2 regions of the Litchfieldella rifensis genome follow, and region 1 is predicted to be linked to the other one. Evidence: predicted binding sites of a transcription regulator. Region 1 holds the regulator's gene; the other holds the start of a gene.
The links. Region 1 encodes FliA, which starts transcription of late flagellar genes. Its sites were predicted from a motif close to CTAAAGTTNNNNNNNNNNCNGCCGATA; they were not measured.
Positions count from the first base shown of each region.

Region 2: ACFOEV_RS16455 (flagellar protein FlaG) is a predicted target of FliA. The motif match lies at 3,172-3,198, and genes of this name have one in related genera.

Region 1 is NZ_JBHRUG010000031.1:400,752-405,773, reverse strand. It holds gene phnC (phosphonate ABC transporter ATP-binding protein) at 1-599, shown strand, start outside; gene phnE (phosphonate ABC transporter, permease protein PhnE) at 596-1,420, shown strand; gene phnE (phosphonate ABC transporter, permease protein PhnE) at 1,414-2,220, shown strand; gene ACFOEV_RS17655 (RNA polymerase sigma factor FliA) at 2,457-3,155, shown strand; gene ACFOEV_RS17650 (EAL and HDOD domain-containing protein) at 3,175-4,410, opposite strand; gene ACFOEV_RS17645 (DEAD/DEAH box helicase) at 4,578-5,022, opposite strand, start outside.
Region 2 is NZ_JBHRUG010000031.1:153,057-158,078, reverse strand. It holds tRNA gene ACFOEV_RS16490 (tRNA-His) at 176-250, opposite strand; tRNA gene ACFOEV_RS16485 (tRNA-His) at 306-380, opposite strand; tRNA gene ACFOEV_RS16480 (tRNA-Arg) at 430-506, opposite strand; tRNA gene ACFOEV_RS16475 (tRNA-Pro) at 575-651, opposite strand; gene folD (bifunctional methylenetetrahydrofolate dehydrogenase/methenyltetrahydrofolate cyclohydrolase FolD) at 856-1,719, shown strand; gene ACFOEV_RS16465 (S-ribosylhomocysteine lyase) at 1,780-2,250, shown strand; gene mtnN (5'-methylthioadenosine/S-adenosylhomocysteine nucleosidase) at 2,415-3,140, shown strand; gene ACFOEV_RS16455 (flagellar protein FlaG) at 3,242-3,604, shown strand; gene ACFOEV_RS16450 (asparaginase) at 3,757-4,800, shown strand; partial or broken gene ACFOEV_RS16445 (DUF2789 family protein) at 4,880-5,022, shown strand, end outside.

The DNA.
Region 1 (5,022 bases):
ATCTGGAACTGGTAAGTCTTGGAAAAGGTGAATTGAGACGAGCCAGAAGAAAGATCGGTATGGTGTTCCAGGGATTCAACTTGATTGACCGGCTAACGGTCATGGAGAATGTGCTGTCCGGAAGACTGGGGTACGTGAACTTCTTTCAGGCAGTGAGCCGGCGTTTTCCTCAACAGGATATCGACCGGGCCTTCACCTTGATGCAGCGAGTTGGCATCGTGCAATACGCCAACAAGCGCGCTGATGAACTTTCGGGGGGAGAGCGTCAGCGTGTCGGTGTGGTTCGAGCTTTGATGCAGGAACCGGAAATTCTACTGGCCGATGAGCCTACGGCCTCGTTGGACCCCAAGACATCAGAACAAATCATGGTATTGCTGCAGAGTCTCTCGGACGAAATGTCGCTGCCCGTTTTGATCAATATCCATAACGTCTCGCAAGCGAAGACCTATACCGAGCGTATCGTGGGGCTTCGTCATGGCCGGATGATATTCGATGGCGCTCCCGCTGATTTCAACAAGGAGGCCTTGGATGCCATTTATGGAGGCATAGAAGCGGCGGAGGAGATGTTGGAGAAGAATACCTGGGAGAAAGTGTCGTGACACAAGGTGATCTTTCTTCCCGTGGCAACGTCGGATATGGCAGGAAATGGAAGAAACCACCTTTTATTGTGAATCCTGTTATCCGATATGGTCTGCTGGCGGCTGCCGTCGTCTATTTTTATTGGGCTTTTAGCACGCTTCCGTTTGATTGGGAGCGGATTTCCGAGGGACTGCCACGAGCGGCCAGGATTTTCGGCGGCGGATTTCCTCCAAGCTTTGAACGTGCAGGACTATTGCTGACCGGGTTCAAGGAAAGTTTTCAGATAGCGATCTTGGCAACGCTGTTGGGTGTCATGCTGTCCATCCCCTTTGCGATTATGGCTGCCCGCAATATCGCGCCAAAGCCGATCTACTTCCTTGGCCGAGCCGTTATCATCGTTTCACGCAGTTTTCATCCCGTTATCGTGGCCATTCTTTTCGTCAAGGCCGTGGGATTCGGTCCCTTGGCTGGTATCTTGACACTAACTATCTATTCGATAGGGTTTGTTGGAAAGTTGCTTGCTGAAGAGATCGAGGAAATCGACTGGGGGCAGGTGGAGGCGGTGCGCGCGACGGGGGCCGGGTATTTTGCAACGCTTGTCTATTCCGTGTTCCCGCAGATATTGCCTCGGCAAGTCGGGTTGTCCATGTACCAGTTGGATAGTAACTTGCGTGCTTCAGCAGTCGTCGGGATCGTGGGGGCCGGCGGGATCGGCGCTACCTTGATGAATGCATTCGGACGATATGATTACGATTTTGCCTTTGCGATATTGCTGGTAATTATCGGTGTGATCCTGGTGAGTGAGGGTGTTAGTGGCTGGGTGAGGAAGAAAATATGGTAGAGCGTGATGATTTGGCCACTAGAGTCTGGGTTCGCTATGATCGGAAAGAGAAGTTGGTCCGTCTTCTCATTTATTTAACTATTGTCGCTGTTATCGTATGGGCTGTTCGAGATGTCGATATATTCTGGCCCTGGGTCTGGGATGCTCCTGTACAGATCCATAGCCTGGGTCGTCGCATGTGGCCACCCGACATTCGGGATCTTGGGCTTATTGTCAATGCCATGATCGAGACCGTGCATATTGCGACGCTAGCGACGTTCCTGACGGTGTTCCTGGCTCTTCCGGTATCTTATATTGCTGCGCAGAACACGACGCCTAACCGGTTTTGCCTGTGGCTGGGGAGATTCATCCTGGTCTCCAGCCGGTCGGTCAATACCATTATTTGGGCACTGCTATTTGTGGCTATCTTCGGGCCAGGCGTGCTGGCGGGCATTCTCGCTATCATGTTTCGCTCCATTGGCTTCATAGGAAAACTGATGGGCGAGGCCATCGAAGAGATCGACCGGCGCCCGGTCGAGGCCATACAAGCGACCGGGGCATCGAGGATGAAAGTGGTTTTCTATGCGATCGTCCCACAAGTCATTCCTGCCTTTTTCGCTATCATCATCTTGAGGTGGGACATCAATATACGAGAATCGACCGTCTTGGGTCTGGTGGGGGCCGGTGGTATCGGGGTGATATTGCAGGGTTCGATCGATACTTTTGCCTGGCAGGCCGTTGCCACGATCCTGATCGCGATCATCATCCTCGTGCTGGTCGGGGAAGCCGTTACCAGTTGGTTGCGTCGCAAGGTGATCTGACGGATGGCCCCATGCTGTGCGAGCCAGAAGCCGTTCCTGAGTGGAGACGCTGGCGCCAACGGCGGCCCTTGAGAGGGCAAAACTCGGAAAAGCCTTGCATTGGACGGGGTATTCGATGCTTGGCGGGAGTCTGCGGGGGGCAATAATGGAATGCGTGACGGGTCGGTGTATCGACCCGTGGTATCGGTTTTCCATGGATTCAAGGCTTTCCGTTAGGGCTGCCCGAGGCGAGAAAGATGTACACGGCACAGGGCAAGATCGACCAAGGGGCATTGCTCGAGCAGTACCTCCCCATAGTGCGGCGACAGGCTTTGGCGCTGCAGGTGAAACTGCCGGCGAGTGTAGAGCTCGATGACCTGATCCAGGCGGGCATGGTCGGTCTGCTGGATTGCCTGGCGCGTTATGACGCCAAGCATGGGGCAAGCTTCACCACTTATGCCAGCCAGCGCATTCGCGGGGCCATGATCGACGAACTGCGCAGCCGCGACTGGGTGCCGCGTAGTGTGCGGCGCAATGCCAGGGCTCTGGATGAAGCCATCCGGCGACTCGAGCAGAAGCTTGGCCGAGCCGCCGATGAGCGTGAAATCGCCGCTGAGCTGGGTATCGGCCTCGACGAATATCACCAGTTGCTGGGAGATGCCAATGGCGGGCAGTTGCTGCCCTTCGAGGAACTCGTCGCCGAAGGCAGCGAGCCAGGTGCGGGGGAGGGGGCACCGCCATCTCCTTTCGCGGCGCTGCTCGACGGTGAGCGGCGGGAACTCCTGGTGGCGGCCATCGAGCAACTTCCCGAACGCGAAAAGCTGCTGCTGGGGCTCTATTATCAGGAAGAGCTCAACCTCAAGGAGATCGGCGCCGTGCTCGGCGTCAGCGAGTCCCGCGTGTGTCAACTCCATAGCCAGGCGGTATCACGCCTGCGAGCCAAACTGGTCAAATGACTGGGACACAACGGTACTTCTAGATGGCTTGCATGATGGCTTGGGTTTCCTCCACGGCTCTCAGATAACAGCCACGTAGCTCCTGGCTGGGTTGCGCCGCCTCCTCGGCCTCGAGTTGTTGATAATCCCGAGCCAGCGTCAGAATGGCGCCCAGGGTGCCGTTGCCAGTGAGCAGGGCGCGGGCAATGCCTGAATCCAGTGGTATCTCTTCGAGCAGGTCACGCATCTCGACGCCCAGCATGGCATCCATCAGCGAGAATAGGCCGGTGGTAAAGGCGTCTTCGGCGTCGATATCGCGGAAGGGGGCGGCCAGATGCTTGCACATGAAGGCACGGGTCAGGGCATGCTGCATGGTCAAGCGACAGATGGGACCATTCTGCGACAGCATGACGGTGGCCACCAGGGTGCGCAATTCGTTCAAGCCCAGAAGCTGGAGGCAGCGCTTCAAGTTGGTGGTTTCGCTGTGGCCGAAATAGCTCGAGTTGGCACGCTTGATCACCGTTAGATAGAGATGGGGGTCGAGGGCAATCATGTCGGCGACATGCTCGAGGTTGACCAGCTCGCGATAAAGCTCGCGGATCAGCTTGATTTGAATGCTGCTGTTGTTGCGGCGCTGGGTGCGCCGTGACGCAACATTGTGGGGATGCGCAAAGAAGAAGCCCTGGAACAGTGAGAAGCCCTCGGCCTTGGTGCGCTCGAATTCCTCCAGGTTCTCCACCTTCTCCGCCAGCAGAGTGCAGCCATGGTCGCGATAGAGCGTCAGGTGATGAGGCTCATAACCCGCGACGACGTCCACCTTGACGATGTCGGCCAGCGACAGCAACGCAGCATTTCCCTTGTTGACCACGTAGTCGTCCAGGGCGATCCGGAAGCCGCGAGACTTGATGAACCGCAAGGCGGCGATGATCGGCTCGCTGGCTTCGACACTCTCGAGTATTTCGATGACCACCTTGTCGGCCGGCAGGGGAAGTAGCTCGGGGCGTTCCAGCCATTCCCGCGAAACATTCATGAACAACAGGCGATCGCCGACCAGCCTGTCGAGGCCGATTTCGTAAATGGCCATGCTGCTCGCGCGGGCAGTCGCCACCAAGGGATCGCTGATACTGGCGCTGTCCGCGCCGGCATGGCTGCGGTACAGAAGCTCGTCGCCGACGTGACGGTACTCGGCATCGCAGATGGGCTGCAGGGCGATGCAATAGTCGGTGCTGGGTGCGTCTTGCTGATAAGGCGCCGTTGGACCCTGTGGTGTGATCACGGTGGTTCCCTGCTGTCGTTCCCCGAGGATGAGCCTTTGGTGCCATGGTGGTGGCCGGTTGGCTTCGCATTATGGGAATGATCTTACTCTCGGGATCAAGGGGCTGACAATCGAATCCAGAAGGGAGGAGTCCGCCGGTGGATCAGGCCCACCGGCGGCAGTGAGGGTCAGGCCTGCTGGGGACGACGGGCCCGCCGCCGACGGCGTGGGGCGTGTTGTTCGTTGTCGTTGCGGGCTTGGGAAGTGCCGTTCTGGCGGCGCTGGTCTTGTCCCTGGCCAGTGCCGGAACGGCCGCGACCGCCTTGGCCGCGACGGCCGTTCTCGATCGGCTCCGGCTTGGCATGAGGATCGGGTTCGAACCCCGGCTCGACATGCTTGTCCAGGTTGCGCTTGATCAGCCGTTCGATGCCACTCAACAGGCCGTGTTCATCGACGCATACCAGCGATACCGCTTGGCCTTCGCTGCCGGCGCGGCCGGTACGGCCGATACGGTGTACGTAGTCCTCGGCGACATTGGGTAACTCGAAGTTGACCACATGAGGCAGCTCGCTGATATCGAGGCCGCGGGCGGCGATATCGGTGGCCACCAGTACCTGCAGGCTACCGTCCTTG
Region 2 (5,022 bases), 250 kb from region 1:
CCGTGTCTTGACTATGGGGGCGATGCGGCAGGATACAAGGGGCGAGACACCACCGACCCCGGACCACGGGTCATCATGACGACACATGCCGGGCACGCCATCCATGATAGTCACGGCGCACGCAAGGCCAGGCGAACGGGACGGGAAAGAAAAGAAACAACAAGAGATCATGCAATGGGGTGGATGATGGGGATCGAACCCACGACCACCGGAGCCACAATCCGGGACTCTACCACTGAGCTACATCCACCATCACATGAAACATGACACCCGTAAAGGGGGCTTCAAACCTTAGGCGTCGACAATGGGGTGGATGATGGGGATCGAACCCACGACCACCGGAGCCACAATCCGGGGCTCTACCACTGAGCTACATCCACCATATCGACACTCGGCCCGACCAACCTGCCAACCGCCACCATCGAAGGATGGCACGCCCAGCAGGACTCGAACCTGCAACCTACGGCTTAGAAGGCCGTTGCTCTATCCGGTTGAGCTATGGGCGCATTCTACGGCCTCAAGCCACTTGCCTGCAACCGCCTGATAAAATTATTACAATAGAATCAATTGGTTGTGGTCGGGGTGGAGGGATTCGAACCCCCGACATCCTGCTCCCAAAGCAGGCGCGCTACCAGACTGCGCTACACCCCGCCGGCATATTGCACGGCCTTGACGGACAGCCACCTGGGCTCGTCAATGCGAGGCGTATTCTACGTATGTTTCGCCGCTGGTCAAGCCCTTAGCAACATCATCAGGCACTTGCGCAAATGTCGGCGCTTTGACTGCACGCCCGGGCGTGCGAAAATCGGGATCTTTCCTTATCCGTGCTACCGCCCATACCCAGGGGAAACATTGATGACCGCCCAACTGATCGATGGCAAGGCCATTGCCGCCCACGTCCGCCAACAGGTCGCCCGACAGGTCGAGGCTCGTCGCCAGGCCGGCGCACGAATTCCCGGGCTTGCCGTCATTCTGGTCGGCGAAGATCCAGCGTCGGAAGTCTATGTGCGCAACAAGCACCGCGCCTGTGAAGAAGCCGGCATCGCTTCTCTGCGTCATCAACTTCCCGCCAGCACGACGCAACGGGAGCTCGAGGGGCTGGTCGATGACCTGAATGTCGATCCCAGTATCGACGGCATCCTGGTCCAACTCCCCCTCCCCGAGCATCTGGACCCGCGCCCGATTCTGGAACGAATCCTGCCGCACAAGGACATCGACGGCTTTCATCCCTACAACCTGGGGCGACTGGCGCAGCGGCTGCCGGTATTGCGCCCCTGCACCCCCAAGGGAATCATGACGCTGCTTCAGGAAAGCGGCCTCAAGGTACGCGGCCTGGATGCCACCGTCGTCGGGGCCTCCAACATCGTCGGGCGCCCCATGGCACTGGAGTTGATGCTGGCCGGCTGTACCACCACCATCTGCCACCGCTTCACCCGCGACCTCGAATCCCACGTCAGACGCGCCGATCTCCTGGTAGTCGCGGTCGGCAAACCCGGCCTGGTCCAGGGCGAATGGGTCAAGGAAGGCGCCATCGTCATCGATGTGGGCATCAACCGCGAAGATGACGGCCGTCTCGTCGGCGACGTGGAATTCGCGCCGGCGGCGGCTCGCGCCAGCCACATCACCCCAGTACCCGGCGGCGTCGGCCCCATGACCGTAGCTTCGCTACTGGAGAACACCCTGTTCGCCGCGGAACTCCATGATGCCATGCAGGACTGAGCGCACTGCGGTAGAATGCGCGCCCTTCGCATCTTGTTTCATACGCCTCGAGGTCCTGTCATGAGCGAACAGCAGCAGATGAACGTGGAAAGCTTCAACCTCGACCACACCCAGGTCAAGGCCCCTTACGTGCGCCTGGCCGGGATCAAGGTCGGCGATAACGGCGACGCCATCCACAAGTACGACATGCGAATCTGCCAGCCCAACCGGGAGCACATGGAGATGCCGGCGCTGCACTCCCTGGAGCACTTGATGGCCGAGTTGTCGCGCAACCATAGCGACAAGATCGTCGACATCAGCCCCATGGGCTGCCAGACCGGTTTCTATATCGCCCTGATCAACCACGACGATTACGATGGCGTCCTGCGCCTGCTGGAAAAGACCCTCAACGACGTGCTGAACGCCGACGCCGTGCCGGCTTGCAACGAGATGCAGTGTGGCTGGGCCGCGAGCCACAGCCTGGAGGGTGCCAAGGAGATCGCGCACGGCTTCCTCGCCAAGCGTGACGAATGGACGCAAGTCTTCCCCTGAGACCCAGGTCGTCCGCGAATGAAAACCAAACACCCGCAGACAATGAAACGCTCGTAGCTCGTAGCTCGTAGCTCGTAGCTCGTAGCTCGTAGCTCGTAGCTCGTAGCTCGTAGCTCGTAGCCATTATTGGGCATCTATACCATGCCGAACAGGGACCCCTTAGCATGAAGAAGATCGGCATCATCGGTGCCATGGCCGAAGAAGTCGCCCTGCTGACCTCACGCCTGGACAATCGCCAGACCCGCCAGCATGTTGGCTCGACCTTTCATACCGGCCGACTCCACGGCGTCGAGGTGGTGATCCTGCAATCGGGAATCGGCAAGGTGAATGCGGCGGTCGGCACCACGCTACTGCTCGACATGTACCATCCCGTAGCGGTGATCAATACCGGCTCGGCCGGCGGTTTCGGCGACCACCTCGAAGTCGGCGACGTGGTGATCTCCTCGGAAGTGCGCCACCACGATGTCGATGCGGTGGTGTTCGGCTATGAGCACGGACAGGTACCCAGGATGCCGGCCGCCTATCGCCCCGACCCGCACCTGGTGAGGGTCGCTCGGGAATGCATTGACGACCTGGGCGAATTGCGCGTCACGGAAGGCTTGATCGCCACCGGCGATATCTTCATGGCCGACCCCGCCGCCGTCACTCTCACGCGCGAACGCTTCCCGACCATGCTCGCCGCCGAGATGGAAGCCGCCGCCATCGCTCAGACTTGCCACCTTTACGGCTGCCCCTTCGTCGTGATCCGCGCGCTGTCGGATATCGCCGGCCAGGCATCCAATATTTCCTTCAAGGCGTTCATCGATCAGGCCGCCACGCACTCGGCACGCATGGTCGAAGCCATGGTCCAGCGCCTGGGCACTCCCCAGGCCGCCATAGCAGAGGCCTGACGCCGACTCGCGCCGCCTCCTCTTGACGCCCCTCAAGTTATCCATCGGCCTGCCGATAATCGTTTGTGCCAATGGCCACCATGACCAAGGAGGGGCTCATCATGAGCGATCTGATCCACGATATCAGCCAAGCCACCAGGGGCCTGAGTGTCCAGCAGCGCCTCGACAGCATGCTCGCTCAGCTCGGCAAGACGACGACGCCGCTTCCCGAAAGGGATTCGGTCACCGGTCCCGCTGCGCCCCCCACCCATGGCGAACTGGTCGAGCCCATCGCTCGCATCAACGAAGTCATGCGCCCCTACGGGGTCGAATTTCATATCAACGAATATGACAATCGCACCGTGACTCGCATCATCGATCGCGAGAGTGGCGAGACCATTCGCCAGATCCCCTCCGAGGAAGTCCTGCGCATCGCCGAGTCGCTGGACGAACTCCACGGGCGTCTGATTCGCCTGGAAGCCTGACCCGCACGCAACGCCGAGCCCCCCTCCACCGGTCGCGCCAAGGCCATCCTGCGCTACTGATGTCGACGACAAATTCCGCCGGGTGCCACGCATCGGCTATCATGGCGCCATTCAGAACGCCAACGCCGTATCCTCAGCACAGGAGATTGTCGATGTCCCAGCTTCCCCCTTCCCTCCTCGTCATCTATACCGGGGGAACCCTGGGGATGGTCGAGGGCGCCCGCGGGCTGGAACCGGGCCGCGATTTTTCACAACGCCTGCAACAAGCGCTGCAATCGCTACCTCCCGCGCGCCGCGAGTCGCTACCCGACTTCGAGATCATGGAAACATCCCGGCCGATCGACTCCAGTGGCGCCACGCCCGGCGATTGGCAGGATCTGGCAAGGCTGGTTGCCTCCCAGCATACTCGTTATCGCGGTTTCGTGATCCTGCATGGCACCGACACCTTGGCCTGGACCGCCAGCAGTCTGGCCTTCCAGCTTCAAGGCATCGACAGGCCAGTGGTGGTGACCGGAGCCATGCGCCCATTGGGGGCGCCGTCCAGCGATGCCCTCGACAATGTGGAAGATGCGCTGCGATTCGCGGCACAACCCGGCCTGCAGGAAGTGGCGGTGTGCTTTGCCGGCAAGTTGCTGCGCGGCGTACGCGCACGGAAGTGGCACACTTATGCCCCGGACGCCTTCATCAGTCCCAACTGCCCACCGCTGGGCGAAATCGTCGACCATCAGGCCATCCTGTTCGATGATCGGGGACTCGACATGCCACAGCGTGGAGCACCGCGCTTCGAACTCCAGGACTACCGCGCCCTGGGGGCATCTCCCGTTGCCAGAATCGTGCTATGGCCGGGCATCGCCCCTCACCTGGTCGCGGACTGGCTGAACGACGACCGGATCCACGGTGCTTTGCTGGAAGTCTGGGGAGGCGGCAATGCCCCCGAAGATTCGATGCTGCTTGGCGCGCTGGCCAAGGCGACCGGGGAAGGAAAATTGCTGGCCGCCATCAGCCAGTGCCCCCTGGGAACCATCGCCATCGGCGCCTATGCCGCCGGACGCGGCCTCGCGGACGCCGGTGTCCTGTCCGGCGACGACATGACCGCGGAAGCCGTCATGAGCAAATTGATCCACCTGCTGGCTCAACCCCTGCCCAGCGACGAACGACGTCGACGCTTCGTCACTCCGCTGGTGGGCGAGCGTTGAGAAACATGCCGCACCTTCCGGGCACGGCGGCCTCAAAGGGACTAAGGTAGGAGAGTCTTGCCAGCCGCCTGGAGGCCCCATGGAGCAGCCCATCCATCACTTCAGCGAACTGTTCGAACAACTCGGCCTGCCCGCCGATGCCGCTGCCATCGAGCAATTCATCGAGAGCCACGCTCCATTGCCTGACGACATCGCACTGGCCGATGCCCCGTTCTGGAACGA